One region of the Paenalkalicoccus suaedae genome, then DNA from elsewhere that is predicted to be linked to it. Evidence: predicted binding sites of a transcription regulator. Region 1 holds the regulator's gene; the other holds the start of a gene.

Evidence for each region. Region 1 encodes CtsR, which represses protease genes until heat stress. Its sites were predicted from a motif close to ATGGTCAATAAAGGTCAAACA; they were not measured.
Region 2: the regulator CtsR is predicted to act here: its motif matches at 5,237-5,257, upstream of clpP (ATP-dependent Clp endopeptidase proteolytic subunit ClpP).

The regions. Positions count from the first base shown of each region.
Region 1 is NZ_CP041372.2:101,415-109,255, reverse strand. It holds gene clpC (ATP-dependent protease ATP-binding subunit ClpC) at 1-2,026, opposite strand, end outside; gene mcsB (protein-arginine kinase McsB) at 2,026-3,108, opposite strand; gene mcsA (protein-arginine kinase activator protein McsA) at 3,105-3,647, opposite strand; gene FLK61_RS00950 (CtsR family transcriptional regulator) at 3,672-4,139, opposite strand; rRNA gene rrf (5S ribosomal RNA) at 4,798-4,914, opposite strand; rRNA gene FLK61_RS00940 (23S ribosomal RNA) at 5,038-7,841, opposite strand, start outside.
Region 2 is NZ_CP041372.2:2,853,989-2,861,829, reverse strand. It holds gene trxB (thioredoxin-disulfide reductase) at 1-78, shown strand, start outside; gene FLK61_RS15310 (NUDIX hydrolase) at 328-834, shown strand; gene rapZ (RNase adapter RapZ) at 812-1,696, shown strand; gene FLK61_RS15300 (gluconeogenesis factor YvcK family protein) at 1,693-2,640, shown strand; gene whiA (DNA-binding protein WhiA) at 2,672-3,613, shown strand; gene FLK61_RS15290 (HPr family phosphocarrier protein) at 3,684-3,941, shown strand; gene clpP (ATP-dependent Clp endopeptidase proteolytic subunit ClpP) at 4,547-5,143, opposite strand; gene rpoN (RNA polymerase factor sigma-54) at 5,369-6,688, shown strand; gene FLK61_RS15275 (glutaredoxin family protein) at 6,690-6,929, shown strand; gene FLK61_RS15270 (sugar-binding transcriptional regulator) at 7,096-7,841, shown strand, end outside.

The sequences.
Region 1 (7,841 bases):
TAAAGCCTAGGCTCTTTTGCTGACGAAGTGCACTTGCTCCGACGTTTGAAGTCATGATAATTGCCGTATTACGGAAGTCGACACGTCGACCTTTAGAATCTGTTAAGAAACCATCTTCAAGCACTTGAAGCAAGATGTTAAATACTTCTGGGTGTGCTTTCTCAATTTCATCAAGTAGGACAACAGAATATGGCTTACGACGTACCTTCTCAGTCAATTGTCCACCATCTTCATACCCTACATAACCAGGAGGCGAACCAACTAGTCTACTCGTCGTGTGCTTTTCCATATACTCGGACATATCAATTCGGATAATCGCATCCTCATCGCCGAAGAGGGATTCCGCCACAGCACGCGCTAGCTCGGTCTTACCGACACCTGTTGGTCCAAGGAAGATAAACGATCCAATCGGACGCTTCGGATCCTTCAGACCCGCTCTCGCACGACGTACGGCTTTAGATACCGCAGATACCGCTTCGTCTTGACCGATAACACGCTTATGCAGGATCTCCTCCATGCGTAGGAGACGATCTGTCTCTTCCTCCGCTACCTTACTTACAGGAATTCCAGTCCACGTAGACACGACAGCTGCAATATCCTCCGTCGTTACTTCCGAGTCCTCTTGACCTTGCTTCTCTTTCCACTTATCCTTCATCGTCTCTAGCTCTTCGCGTAACTTTTGCTCCTTATCACGAAGTGACGCAGCCTTCTCAAACTCTTGGCTCTGGACAGAAGCATCCTTCTCCTTACGAAGCTCTTCAAGCTCTGTCTCTTTCTCCTTAAGGTTTGGCGGCGCAGTGTAGGAGCGTAGACGCACTTTAGACGCTGCCTCATCAATTAAATCAATTGCCTTATCTGGGAGGAAACGATCGGAAATGTATCGATCCGAGAATTTAACCGCTGACTCAATTGCTTCGTCCGTAATTGTTACACGGTGGTGAGCTTCATAACGATCACGTAGACCCATTAAGATTTGTACAGACTCGCTAGTTGTCGGCTCATCCACCTGAATTGGCTGGAAGCGACGCTCTAACGCAGAGTCTTTCTCAATATATTTACGGTACTCATCAAGCGTTGTCGCACCGATACACTGTAGCTCTCCACGTGCTAGCGACGGCTTAAGAATGTTAGATGCATCAATTGCACCTTCTGCTCCACCTGCACCAATTAGCGTGTGTAGCTCATCAATAAAGAGAATGACGTTTCCAGCCTGACGGATCTCTTCCATCACTTTCTTTAAGCGATCCTCAAATTCACCGCGATATTTAGTACCTGCAACAACGGTACCCATATCAAGCGTCATAACGCGCTTGTTACGGAGAATTTCCGGTACTTCGTTGTTGATAATTTGCTGTGCTAATCCTTCTGCAATAGCGGTCTTACCAACACCAGGTTCTCCAATTAAAACAGGATTGTTTTTCGTACGGCGGCTTAGGATTTGAATAACGCGCTCAATCTCTTTCGCACGACCAATTACAGGATCAATTTGTCCTTCGCGCGCTATTGCCGTTAAATCACGAGCTAAGCTATCAAGCGTTGGTGTGTTGGCATTCGAAGAACTCGTTGACTGTTGATTATTGCTAGATGACTCGCTACTACCTAATAGCTGAAGCACCTGCTGACGTGCTTTATTTAAGCTAACTCCAAGGTTGTTTAATACTCGCGCCGCAACGCCTTCACCCTCACGTATTAGTCCTAATAGAATATGCTCTGTTCCAACGTAGGAGTGACCAAGCTTACGTGCCTCATCCATAGATAGCTCGATAACCTTTTTTGCTCTAGGTGTGTAGTGAATCTGCTTCGACACTTCTTCGCCACGTCCAATAAGATTCTCTACTTCTGTTTGAATTTTTTCTGCTCCAAGACCAAGACCAGTAAGAGCTTTAGCAGCAATACCTTCACCCTCACGTACTAGTCCTAGTAAAATATGCTCTGTACCTATATTGCTATGTGCAAGACGAGCAGCCTCCTCTTGTGCCAATGCCAATACCTTCTGTGCTCGTTCTGTAAATCGTCCAAACATCATTACTCGACACCTCCATCGTGTTCTTCTAATGTTAGTCTTTCGCGGATCAGCGTTGCTCTACGTTGATCCCGTTGCTCAGCGGTTAATGCTTCGCCGGCATAGTGCTGCAAAAATCCTGGCTGTGTTAATACCATCAGCTCATTTAAAATTTTTGCATCAATTCCTTTAATAATCCCTGTATCAATTCCTAGACGGATATCAGAGAGGCGTTGCATCGCTTCCTTCGACTCCATTCGGCGACTATAAGAGAGTATGCCGAGAGAACGATAAATGCGATCCTCTACAATATTAGTAGACTGAGTTAAGAGCTGTTCTCTGGCTGCTCTCTCCCTCTCTACTAATTGCGAAACCACGCTACGCAAGTCCTCCACTATTTCACTCTCCGACTCACCCAAGGTCGTCTGGTTAGAAAGTTGAAATAGGTTACCTAAAGCTTCGCTACCTTCCCCGTAAATTCCTCTAACAACTAAGCCAAGTTGGTTAATTGCCGGTAAAATTCGGTTTAGCTGATTCGTCATAACTAAAGCGGGAAGGTGCATCATTACTGATGACCTGAGACCAGTACCAACGTTTGTCGGACAGCTCGTTAAGTAGCCTCGACGCTGATCGTAAGCGAAGTCTAGCTTCTCCTCCATCCAATCGTCCATGTCATTTGCGTATTTTAGCCCTTCTTGAAGCTGAAAGCCAGGTAATAAACACTGGATGCGGAAATGATCCTCCTCATTGACCATTACGCTCAATGATTCATCCTCACTTAGTAACACTGCGCCAGCCTTTGACTTTCCAGAAAGGTTTGGACTAATTAAGTGCTTCTCCACTAAAATACGCTTCTCATTATCTGTTAAGTCATTCATTTTTATTAAAGAAAGCTCTCCAAATCGCTTATGCGAGTGACCCGCAAAGTGTGCCTCGACCTTTTCAGGTACAGGGGACAGTTCTTCTTCATTTGCGATAATCGGGAACGTAATTCCTTCTAAATTGCGCGCTAATCTTACTCTGCTACTAATCACAATATCCGAATCTGGTCCTTCGTTTTTCATCCAAGGACTAGTCGCATTCTGAATAAACGAATGTAGCGTCATGATGATTCGCCTCCTTTCCCTTTAAGAGAGTGCTCTAAAGAACGAATCTCATCACGGGTAGTAGCGGCTGCTTCGAACTCTTCTTCAGCTATTAACTGCTGAAGCTTTTGCTTTAAATCTTCTATTTGTTTATATACATGAAGGTCCTTTCCTTTACGCTTCGGCACTTTTCCAGTGTGCTGTGCATTTCCTCCATGAATCCTTCTTAGAACAGGATCAAGCTTCTCATCAAAGCTCTCGTAGCAGTCAGCACATCCAAAGCGACCAATCTCAGCAAACTGTCTATATGTCATCCCACAGGACGGACATTGCTTTTCTGCTCGCTGCTGTGCACCTATCTCACGCGATGGCTTTTGTTGCCCCGCAGTATCAAGTAACCCGGAGAGGAGCTGGTGAATCGAAAAGCTGTTTGAGCCAGGAGTGTAATCTCCCCGCTCTTTCGCACAAACATCACAAATGTGGAATTCTGTTTTCTCCCCATTGATAATCTTTGTAAAATGGAGTGTGGCTTCACGCTCCTGACACTCTTGACAAAGCATCTTTACCCCTCCTCTTATCGAAAATTAGGATGATTTATACTTAAGTGTCTTTAACATACCAATCATAAGTCTTGCTCGAAGCTCATCCCGTAAAGGGAGTGGAACTGCTATTATATTTCTTTCAATAACAGTTTTCATTAAATGTGACTCGCGTGGTGTAATTGCCTCTTCTTCTGCCAGCCTATCAATCATATCCTCCGCCTGTGCCTGTGCAATAGTATCACCGACAAGCTTCATTAAATGATCATATAGAGCAGGCTGATTATCTACTTGAAGCTTAATAATGCGAATATACCCTCCGCCACCACGCTTACTCTCCACGAGATAGCCCTTTTCTTCTGTAAATCTCGTACTAATAACATAGTTAATTTGAGAAGGTACACAATCAAACTGTACAGCAAGCTCGCTACGCTTCACTTCAATTATTGCATCCTCATTCTTTTCAATGACCTGCTTTAAATAATGTTCAATAATATCAGACGTATTCCTCATCGCTGTCTCCTCCTTGACCTCTAAAGCAGACGGTCGATCTCTCACATAGCTGGTCAATCTGACTTTGACTATATTTGACGTTAACTATATTATAGCGAATAAAAATCAACTTGCAACTATTTTGCTTCTATGTACACCACTATCTTTTATTCCACAAAAAAGCCCGATCTAATCATCATTCTAGACAGAAAATCGAGTTAATATGTATACGAGGGATGATTTCAATTTGTTGCTTATTTAATAATGGAAGTATTTTTTTACAACATCTGAATGTACTATCTACTTGTTGTATAAGGAAGATTAAATGATGCATCCTCTCTTTGATTTGGTGCATACAGACTTCTAAATGACGCATTCAAGCACGGATGTGATGCAAAGCTAGTTGAACAGACTCATACGAAGACCCAACTGACGCACTCCATCCTAGATGTGATGCAAATGCCGTTCTATCCGATGCATACACTCCTTCATTTGATGCAAATCAATCTGCGGCGACGCATACGGAAGATCAGGTGGCGCACTCACTATCCAATATGATGCAAACGACCTCTAGCCTGACGTAAACGATCGATAAATCAACGACCTTCCCGTTAAAAAGGCAGCTAGTTTCTCTTTTTAACACACAAAAAAACACCCACCATCAGGTGGATGCTCGTTTGCCCAGCAACGTCCTACTCTCACAGGGGGACAGCCCCCAACTACCATCGGCGCTAGAGAGCTTAACTTCCGTGTTCGGCATGGGAACGGGTGTGACCTCTCTGCTATCGTCACTAGACTATGATTTCTTGCTCCGCTATGCGAATCAAGAAAGATAAAGGTCGTTGACCTTTCAAAACTGGATAGTGAACATGTAGAAGAAGAATCGTCTTAGTTGACGCCTTCTGTAAAACTATATATCTTGGTTAAGCCCTCGATCGATTAGTATCTCTCAGCTCCGCATATCGCTATGCTTCCACACGAGACCTATCTACCTCATCATCTCTAAGGGATCTTACTCACTATAAGTGATGGGAAATCTCATCTTGAGGGGGGCTTCATGCTTAGATGCTTTCAGCACTTATCCCGTCCACACGTAGCTACCCAGCTATGCTCCTGGCGGAACAACTGGTACACCAGCGGTGTGTCCATCCCGGTCCTCTCGTACTAAGGACAGCTCCTCTCAAATTTCCAACGCCCGCGACGGATAGGGACCGAACTGTCTCACGACGTTCTGAACCCAGCTCGCGTGCCGCTTTAATGGGCGAACAGCCCAACCCTTGGGACCTACTTCAGCCCCAGGATGCGACGAGCCGACATCGAGGTGCCAAACCTCCCCGTCGATGTGGACTCTTGGGAGAGATTAGCCTGTTATCCCCAGGGTAGCTTTTATCCGTTGAGCGACGGCCCTTCCATACGGTGCCGCCGGATCACTAAGCCCGACTTTCGTCCCTGCTCGACCTGTATGTCTCGCAGTCAAGCTCCCTTATGCCTTTGCACTCTGCGAATGATTTCCAACCATTCTGAGGGAACCTTTGGGCGCCTCCGTTACTTTTTAGGAGGCGACCGCCCCAGTCAAACTGCCCACCTGACACTGTCCCTGAACCGGATCACGGTTCGAGGTTAGAATGTCAAAACAGCCAGGGTAGTATCCCACCAATGCCTCCACCGAAGCTAGCGCTCCGGTTTCCAAGGCTCCTACCTATCCTGTACAAGCTGTTCCAACATCCAATATCAAGCTACAGTAAAGCTCCATGGGGTCTTTCCGTCCTGTCGCGGGTAACCTGCATCTTCACAGGTAATATAATTTCACCGGGTCTCTCGTTGAGACAGTGCCCAAATCGTTGCACCTTTCGTGCGGGTCGGAACTTACCCGACAAGGAATTTCGCTACCTTAGGACCGTTATAGTTACGGCCGCCGTTTACTGGGGCTTCAATTCAGAGCTTCTCCCGTAAGGGATAACCCCTCCTCTTAACCTTCCAGCACCGGGCAGGTGTCAGCCCCTATACTTCGCCTTGCGGCTTCGCAGAGACCTGTGTTTTTGATAAACAGTCGTTTGGGCCTATTCACTGCGGCTCTCTCGGGCTTGCACCCTAATAGAGCACTCCTTCTCCCGAAGTTACGGAGTCATTTTGCCGAGTTCCTTAACGAGAGTTCTCCCGCGCGTCTTAGAATTCTCTTCCCGCCTACCTGTGTCGGTTTGCGGTACGGGCACCAGCTTTCTCACTAGAGGCTTTTCTTGGCAGTGTAGGATCGGGAACTTCGCTACTAAATTTCGCTCGTGATCACAGCTCAACCTTACGGTAGACGGATTTGCCTATCTACCAGCCTCACTGCTTCAGCGCACACTTCCAATCGTGCGCATTCCCTACCTTCCTGCGTCCCCCCATTGCTCAAACAAAAGCGTGGTGGTACAGGAATATCAACCTGTTTGCCATCGCCTACGCCTTTCGGCCTCGGCTTAGGTCCCGACTAACCCTGAGTGGACGAGCCTTCCTCAGGAACCCTTAGGCTTTCGACGGAGGGGATTCTCACCCCTCTTTTCGCTACTCATACCGGCATTCTCACTTCCAAGCGCTCCACAAGTCCTTCCGGTCTTGCTTCGCAGCCCTTGGAACGCTCCCCTACCATTAACACCCTAAGGTGTTAATCCATAGCTTCGGTGATACGTTTAGCCCCGGTACATTTTCGGCGCAGAGTCACTCGACCAGTGAGCTATTACGCACTCTTTCAATGATGGCTGCTTCTAAGCCAACATCCTGGTTGTCTAAGCAACTCCACATCCTTTTCCACTTAACGTATACTTTGGGACCTTAGCTGATGGTCTGGGCTGTTTCCCTTTTGACTACGGATCTTAGCACTCGCAGTCTGACTCCCGAGGATAAGTAATTGGCATTCGGAGTTTGACTGAATTCGGTAATCCTGTGGGGACCCCTAGTCCAATCAGTGCTCTACCTCCAATACTCTTCCCTCGAGGCTAGCCCTAAAGCTATTTCGGGGAGAACCAGCTATTTCCGAGTTCGATTGGCATTTCACCCCTACCCACACCTCATCCCCGCACTTTTCAACGTGCGTGGGTTCGGGCCTCCATCCAGTGTTACCTGGACTTCACCCTGGACATGGGTAGATCACCCGGTTTCGGGTCTACAACCACGTACTATGTCGCCCTATTCAGACTCGCTTTCGCTGCGGCTCCGTCTCTTCAACTTAACCTTGCACGTAATCGTAACTCGCCGGTTCATTCTACAAAAGGCACGCTGTCACCCATTAACGGGCTCCAACTACTTGTAGGCACACGGTTTCAAGATCTCTTTCACTCCCCTCTCGGGGTGCTTTTCACCTTTCCCTCACGGTACTGGTTCACTATCGGTCACTAGGGAGTATTTAGCCTTGGGAGATGGTCCTCCCAGATTCCGACGGGGTTTCACGTGTCCCGCCGTACTCAGGATACACTCCGGAGGAGGGAGTCTTTTGACTACAGGGCTGTTACCTTGTACCGCGGATCTTTCCAGATCGCTTCGTCTAGACTCTCTCTTTCTTACTCCGTATGGAATGTCCTACAACCCCAAAAGGCAAGCCTTTTGGTTTGGGCTAATTCCGTTTCGCTCGCCGCTACTAAGGAAATCGCATTTGCTTTCTCTTCCTCCAGGTACTAAGATGTTTCAGTTCCCTGGGTCTGCCTTCTCATATCCTATGGATTCAGATATGGATCCTACCCCATTACG
Region 2 (7,841 bases), 1.2 Mb from region 1:
GGAAGTATTGCGGCACAAGCTGCTCACCACTACATTGAGAACTTAATGGATAAAGTGGGCGAGAAAGAATCCGTTTAAGCAAAACGTAATTTTGCTTTAATTTACCTGTAACAGCACTGCAACATTTAAGGGGTATACTACAAGTAGTAATTGACCCCCTTTTATATATTTGATGACGCGAACGAACGCCGTTCGCGTCCTTTTTTTGGTCTGAAATGTGTAATATTCTCTTAGCGTAATTCCTATTTCGATATCCTGCCTAAGCTGTTGGTGGCATAGGATAGATATAGTATAATGGGAATAAATGCATCATAGAGGGGTGTAGCCGTGCGAGTGACAAACTGTGTAATTACACATGATGGACACGTTTTACTTCTTCAAAAACCAAGTAGAGGCTGGTGGTCGGCTCCTGGCGGTAAAATGGAGCAGGCAGAGTCTGTGATAGAAAGTGTACGCCGAGAAATTTACGAAGAGACAGGAATCCGTATCGATGAGCCAGAGCTCTGTGGCGTTTTTACATTCGTTATTTATAAAGATGAGACGATTGTAAAAGAGTGGACGATGTTTACCTTTCGCACAGCTTCTTTTAGTGGGGATATGGTGGAACATTCGCCAGAAGGCGTGCTTTCTTGGATTAAGGAAGAGGATCTACGTGACATTCCAATGGCACCAGGTGACTATCCTATAATCGATCATGCCTTGCACGGCGAAGGCGTCATGTACGGCACCTTCACCTATGATACAGATCGCACGTTATTAGATCTAAAACTAGAAGCATCAGGTACAACCATTCGCGAAGGAGGGGCTCACTATGACAGAGACAAACACAATTGAACTAGTAATCATTACAGGTATGTCTGGAGCAGGTAAAACAGTTGCTGTCCAAAGCTTCGAGGATATGGGCTATTTTTGCGTCGACAACCTGCCACCTGCGTTAATCCCTAAATTTATCGACTTAATGGACGGCTCCGGTGGCAAAATGAAAAAAGTAGCGCTTGTCATTGATTTGCGAGGTCGAGAATTTTTCGACCAGCTGTTCGAGACCATCGACAGTGTTTCGGCTGAGTCAAATATCACGCCACAAATCGTCTTTTTAGATGCTTCAGATGAGACGCTCGTCCGCCGCTACAAAGAGACGCGCCGCACGCACCCATTAGCGGAGGGAGATGCCCCACTTGTTGGGATCAACGCCGAGCGCGAGATTTTAGATGATCTCAAAGGTCAGGCTCAGATCATTATCAACACGACAGGACTTAAACCTCTTCAGCTTCGCGAAAAAATATTGGAGCACTTTCAATCAAATAAAAAAGAGAGCTTTCGTATTCAAGTCATGTCGTTTGGATTTAAGCATGGCGTACCAATTGACGCTGACTTAATGTTTGATGTAAGGTTCCTACCGAATCCGCACTACATTGATCATTTAAGACCAAAAACAGGCCTTGATAAAGAAGTATCGGACTATGTGTTAAAATGGTCGGAAACGCAACAGTTTATGGAGAAGCTCGATGACTTGTTACAATACATGCTTCCTCATTATAAGCGGGAAGGGAAAAGCCAGCTTGTCGTTGCGATCGGATGCACCGGAGGCAAGCACCGCTCCGTCACTCTTGCCGAATACTATAACAAACGCTTCCAAGAGCTTGATTATCTAACAAACGTCACCCACCGTGACGTGGAGAAGGGTCGCAGGGAATAGTGAAACGAGCGAAAGTAGTGGTCCTCGGAGGAGGGACAGGTCTCTCTGTCCTTCTTCGTGGTCTAAAAACGTTCCCAGTCGACATTTCCGCAATTGTGACGGTTGCGGATGACGGAGGCAGCTCGGGTCGTTTGCGAGAAGAGCTAAATATCCCACCACCTGGTGATGTACGTAACGTGTTAGTCGCTTTGTCAGAAGTGGAGCCACTTGTCGAAGAGCTTTTTCAGCATCGATTTGAACTTGGTAAAGGATTGATTGGTCATTCTCTCGGCAATTTACTGTTAGCAGGAATGACGTCTATTACCGGAGATTTTGCACAAGGGGTGCAGGAGATCAGCCGTGTATTAAACGTGAAAGGGAAAGTGATCCCGGCATCAAATAAGCATATTACTCTTCATGCGGAGCACGAAGATGGTACAGTAACATCTGGAGAATCAAAGATTCCTTTGACCGGCAAAAAAATCAAACGTGTGTTCCTCGAGCCAAAAGAGCCTGAAGCGATGTATGATGCTGTCTATGCAATTGAGTCGGCGGATTTAGTTGTACTTGGGCCAGGGAGTTTGTATACGAGTATTATGCCGAATGTACTTGTGCCGGGAATTACGGATGCGATCAAGCGCTCTACGGCAACGAAGGTCTATATTTGTAATGTCATGACACAGCCGGGGGAGACGGACAACTATGCTGTCTCCGATCATGTTGCGGCGATCAATGATCATGTTGGGACAAATATTGTAGACGCTGTGCTACTGAACTCACAGCAAATCCCATTCTCTTATGCACAGAGGTATAAAGAGGATGGCGCTATAGGAGTCGAGGTCGACCGCGACGTACTTCAGGCAATGAACGTACGAATTATCGAGGACGAGCTGCTTTCATTTAAAAATGAACTTGTGAGACACGATGCCATTAAGCTATCCCAGCGTCTCGTATCGCTTCTATAGGGTAATAAATGAATAAAAGGGGGGTGGAATGATGTCGTTTGCTTCGATGACAAAAAAAGAGCTTACGCAGTTAGAGATTGATCCATGCTGCTCGAAGGCAGAGCTTGCCGCTTTGATTCGCATGAATGGGTCCGTCTCTTTACGTAATATGCAGATGACGCTCGATATACAAACAGAGAACGCGGCCATCGCTAGACGCATCTATTCCTTACTAAAGTCAATATATGAGGTACACGTGGAGTTGCTCGTTCGTAAAAAAATGCGACTGAAGAAAAATAACGTGTACGTGGTGCGCATTTCCAAACAGGCGCGAGAGATATTAGAATCGCTCCGTATCGTAGATGAGGCGTTTTCGTTCACACGAGAGATCTCACCGGAGTTAATTAAAGATTCCTGCTGCAAGCGAGCGTATTTGCGAGGTGCATTTTTAGCAGGTGGTTCGGTGAATCATCCGGAGACATCCTCGTATCACTTGGAAATATTCTCGTTTTATGAAGAGCATAATGCATCGCTCCGTGACTTAATGAATTACTTTGAGTTGAATGCAAAAATGATCGAGCGAAAAAAGGGATTTATCCTTTATTTAAAGGAAGGCGAGAAGATTAGCGAATTCTTAAATGTAATTGGCGCACATCAAGCCTTGCTTCGATTTGAAGATACACGTATTATGAAAGATATGAGGAACTCCGTTAACCGTTTAGTTAATTGTGAAACGGCTAACTTAAACAAAACAGTCGGAGCAGCTATGCGCCAAGTGGAAAATATCCGCTTAATTCGAGACGAAATTGGCTTAGATGCTCTTCCTGAAAAACTTCGCGAAATTGCTGAGCTGCGCATTGAACACCAAGATGTTTCACTAAAAGAGCTCGGAGAAATGCTGACTAGTGGAAAGGTAAGTAAGTCAGGCATTAACCACAGGCTACGTAAGATCGAAGAATTTGCTAACAAGCTCCGTGCAGGGGAAAAAGTGTAGGACCCCTGCACTTTTTATCTATCCGGATGAAAGCGCTTGTTTTATAGACGAGGAAAAGGAGGAATGGATTATGATCGAAAAAACATTGACTGTTAAGAGAAAAAGTGGCCTTCAAGCAAGACCAGCTGCTCTATTCGTACAAGAGGCTAATCGCTTCCATTCGGATATCTTTATCGAGAAAGACGATAAAAAGGTGAACGCAAAAAGTATTATGGGGATCATGAGCTTAGCTGTTGGTGCTAACAAGGATATTACCCTTAAAATTGACGGACCTGATGAACAAGAGGCAATGGATGCCTTAGAAGAATTCGTCAGTAAAGCAGAATAGTTTTATATCCCTAAAGCGTACAAGCCTTTGTCTATGAGACGAAGGTTTTTTGTTTTGGATTTTTGAGGATCGAGGATTGGGTGGATGGGGAGTGCGAGATTGAGAGGGCGCGGAGGGATTTAAGAGCCTTGAGGGATGCTTTGCGTCAAGTAAAGGTCTGTTTGCATCAGATCGAAGGTAAGGTGCGTCAGTTAGGCTTTCGTATGCGTCGGTTTAATTTGCTTTGCATCAAATCAGGGTGTCGATGCGTCAAACTGGTAGCCGGTTGCGTCACTCAGGGTATCTGTTGCGTCAAATTGGCACTCCTATGCATCAACCCCCTATTGTGTAATAAATTCAAAGGTCACATCCAAAATCTAATAGTAAAAAATCAAAGTTGTTTATACTATCCATTAGCTAAGGCCCCAATTTTCATTAAAAACAAAGCTATACAATAGCTTAGGATCATTCCAAAAAATACGTGAATAAAGTGCCAGACTGTTCGTGCAATGACGCAAGGAACATCATCGGTTCTCGCTCTGTTATCGATACAGATTTTATCCTCATCCCCCATACATAACAAAACGCCCCTAATCGCAGCTGCGACTAGGAGCGTTCATTACGTATTAAGAACCGATTGTTGGAGCTTTTGCCATTACGTCATCGATCAGGCCGTATTCTTTTGCTGTTGCAGCAGACATGAAGTTATCGCGGTCTGTGTCGCGCGCGATTGTTTCAAGTGGCTGACCTGTTCGCTCAGCTAAAATTTCGTTTAGCTTTTGACGCATTTCAATAATGCGACGCGCGTGGATTTCGATATCAGATGCTTGACCTTGTGTTCCACCAAGTGGTTGGTGAATCATAACTTCAGAGTTTGGTAGCGCAAAACGCTTACCAGGCTCACCAGCTGCTAATAAGAAGGCACCCATAGATGCTGCCATACCGATACAAATTGTTTGTACGTTTGGCTTGATGAACTGCATCGTGTCATAGATTGCCATACCTGCTGTGATAGAGCCACCTGGGCTGTTGATGTATAACGAGATGTCTTTATCAGGGTCATCAGCAGTTAGGAAGAGAAGCTGTGCAACGATAGAGTTTGCAACGTTATCGTCAATTCCTGATCCTAGCATAATAATACGGTCTTTTAGAAGGCGTGAGTAAATGTCATAAGCACGTTCTCCACGGTTCGTTTGTTCGATTACTGTAGGTATTAAATTCATGATTCAATTCCTCCTTAAATGTCATCTTCTAAGTATTAGATACGGGGAGTGTATATTCCTGCCTCCTCTTCGTATGAAACCATCATAACGCTAATGGTCAATGAAGGTCAAATAATTTAAACTCAAAAGTTTCACTTTTCATGATAACCGTAATTCTTGTTTCATAAACCAAAGAATAATGTATGTTAAAATAAATGGTGTAAGTGAGGAAGGGAGTGTCGCGACGTGGATTTTAGATTAGTGCAAGAGCAACAAATGAAGCTGGTTATGACCAATGAGTTGCGGCAGGCGATTACGATGCTCCAGTATTCCATGCACGACCTGCAGCAGTATTTGCACGACCAGCAGCTTGAGAATCCATTAATTGAATTACAGGAGAAGCGCACGGATGCTTCGACCGATTATAAAACAGACTTTACGTCTTATCAATCCGAAGAGGATTATACATCACCACTTGACTATGTAGCGAACACGGAGGAGGGACTCCATGACTATCTGCTGCATCAGATTCGGGTTTGGGATATCTCAGAAGAGATGAAGCGTATAGTGAGCTACTTGGCGTTGCATGTGGATGAAAATGGGTACCTGCATTCTCCGCTTCAAACGTTTGCTGAAGAGTTAAATACTTCGATCGAGCAAACGGAGGATGGCGTGCGCTTATTACAAACACTTGAGCCTCATGGAGTTGGTGCGACTAGCTTAAAAGAGTGTCTCTTGTTGCAACTTCACTATCTCGAGGTGCGCGATCCGTTGACCGAAAAAATTGTAACAGAGCACCTTGATGCCTTAGCCAAAAAGCAGTGGCAACAAATTGCAAAGGCAGAAGGAATTGATATCTTAGATGTGCAGTACGCAGCCGACTTCATTCAATCACTAAACCCAAAACCAGGAGCTGCTTTTGCTCAAGAGCCACCAAGCTATGTTATTCCAGATGTGCTTGTCCATATGTATGAAGGTACGTGGAGAGTGACTTTAAATAATGCGGACCTTCCTAAAATGACGATGAACCGTCAGTACGAGCAACTGCTTACTAACAAGCAAAAGGAAGTGCAGGATTATTTAAAGAATAAACAAGATCAGTTTGAGTGGATCCGTCGAAGTATAGCCCAGCGCCAAGAAACGATTTTACGTGTAACAGAATCGATCATCGAACACCAAGAAGCGTTTTTAACAGATGGAGAGGAAAAGCTTCGTCCATTAAATTTAAAACAGATCGCCGATCGAATTGGTGTTCATGAATCAACTGTTTCTAGAGCGACTACCAAAAAATATGTGCAAACGCCTCGTGGACTATACGAGCTTAAATATTTTTTCACCAAGGGAATAGGAGATTCAGAGACTGCAAGCTCGGCCGAGAAAATTAAGACGTATATGAGACGATTGATTGAGAATGAACCGAAGCAAAAACCTTTATCCGACCAAAAGCTGTCAGACCTACTTAAGGCTGAGCATCATATAGAAGTGTCGCGTCGGACGATTGCTAAATATCGCGAGGAGATGCAAATCGCGCCGTCCTCTAAGCGAAAAAGATACGGAGATGGATAAGATGACGTATTATTTTTACACGAAGGAGCAATGTCCACTCTGCGAGGATGGTCTTGCGGCCGTAAGATTGTTGCAAAAAGAGCTAGGATTTGAGCTTGAGGTGAGAGATATTTATAAAAATGACGAGTGGCTCGAGAAGTATCAGATTCGTATTCCGGTCATGACTGATAAGGATGATAGCGTTATCGATGAGGGCAACATCTCTTACTGGTCATTAAAAGAAAGCGTTGATAGAGCCTAAAACGAGTCAAAAATAGTTGCTTCGACATCATTTCCTTGATACAATGACAGCGCAGGTAAAAAAAGCCGCGCATCATGGAAATGATTTTTTTTGACCTGAGTGGGACGCAATATGTCTACAAGGGACGTTTCGTGTCCCTAATGAATAGGGACAAAGGAGAATTCGGATGAATATGCTATTAGATTTGCAGAAGAAACTCCTGCCGGACCTTGTCGAAGTCTTAGGACTCCGATTTCGCATTCTACGATACATACGCCTCATGCAACCAATTGGTAGGCGAACGCTTGCGACGAACTTAGAAATGTCGGAGCGAGTGCTTAGAAGCGAAGTGACATTTCTTAAAAGCCAAGGACTTGTCGAATTTGCTACATCAGGAATGACGTTAACGGAAGAAGGACAAAATCTTCTTAGTCAGCTTGAAGTAGTGATGAAAGAGGTATTTAATACTCGCTCCATGGAAGAGGAGCTACAGGCAAAGCTTGGTGTAAAAGAAGTCCATGTCGTACCAGGAGACAGTGATCAATTTCCTTGGGTAAAAAAAGAAATGGGTAGAACGTGTGTGAATGTGATTAAGCGCAACCTAGCGATGCAGGGCAATATTATCGCAGTAACAGGTGGCACAACAATCGCAGCCGTTGCCGAGATGCTCGTTCCTGATTCTGATTTAAAAGAATCACTATTTGTTCCAGCTCGAGGAGGGCTAGGTGAGCAGGTAGAAAATCAGGCGAATACGATCTGTGCCACAATGGCACGTAAAGCAATGGGCACATACAGATTGTTACATGTCCCAGATCAAGTGAGTAAAGACGCTTACGAATCATTAGTATTAGAGCCGTCGATTCAATCTATTCTCAAATTGATTCATTCTGCTACGATGGTTATTCACGGTATTGGTGAAGCACAGACAATGGC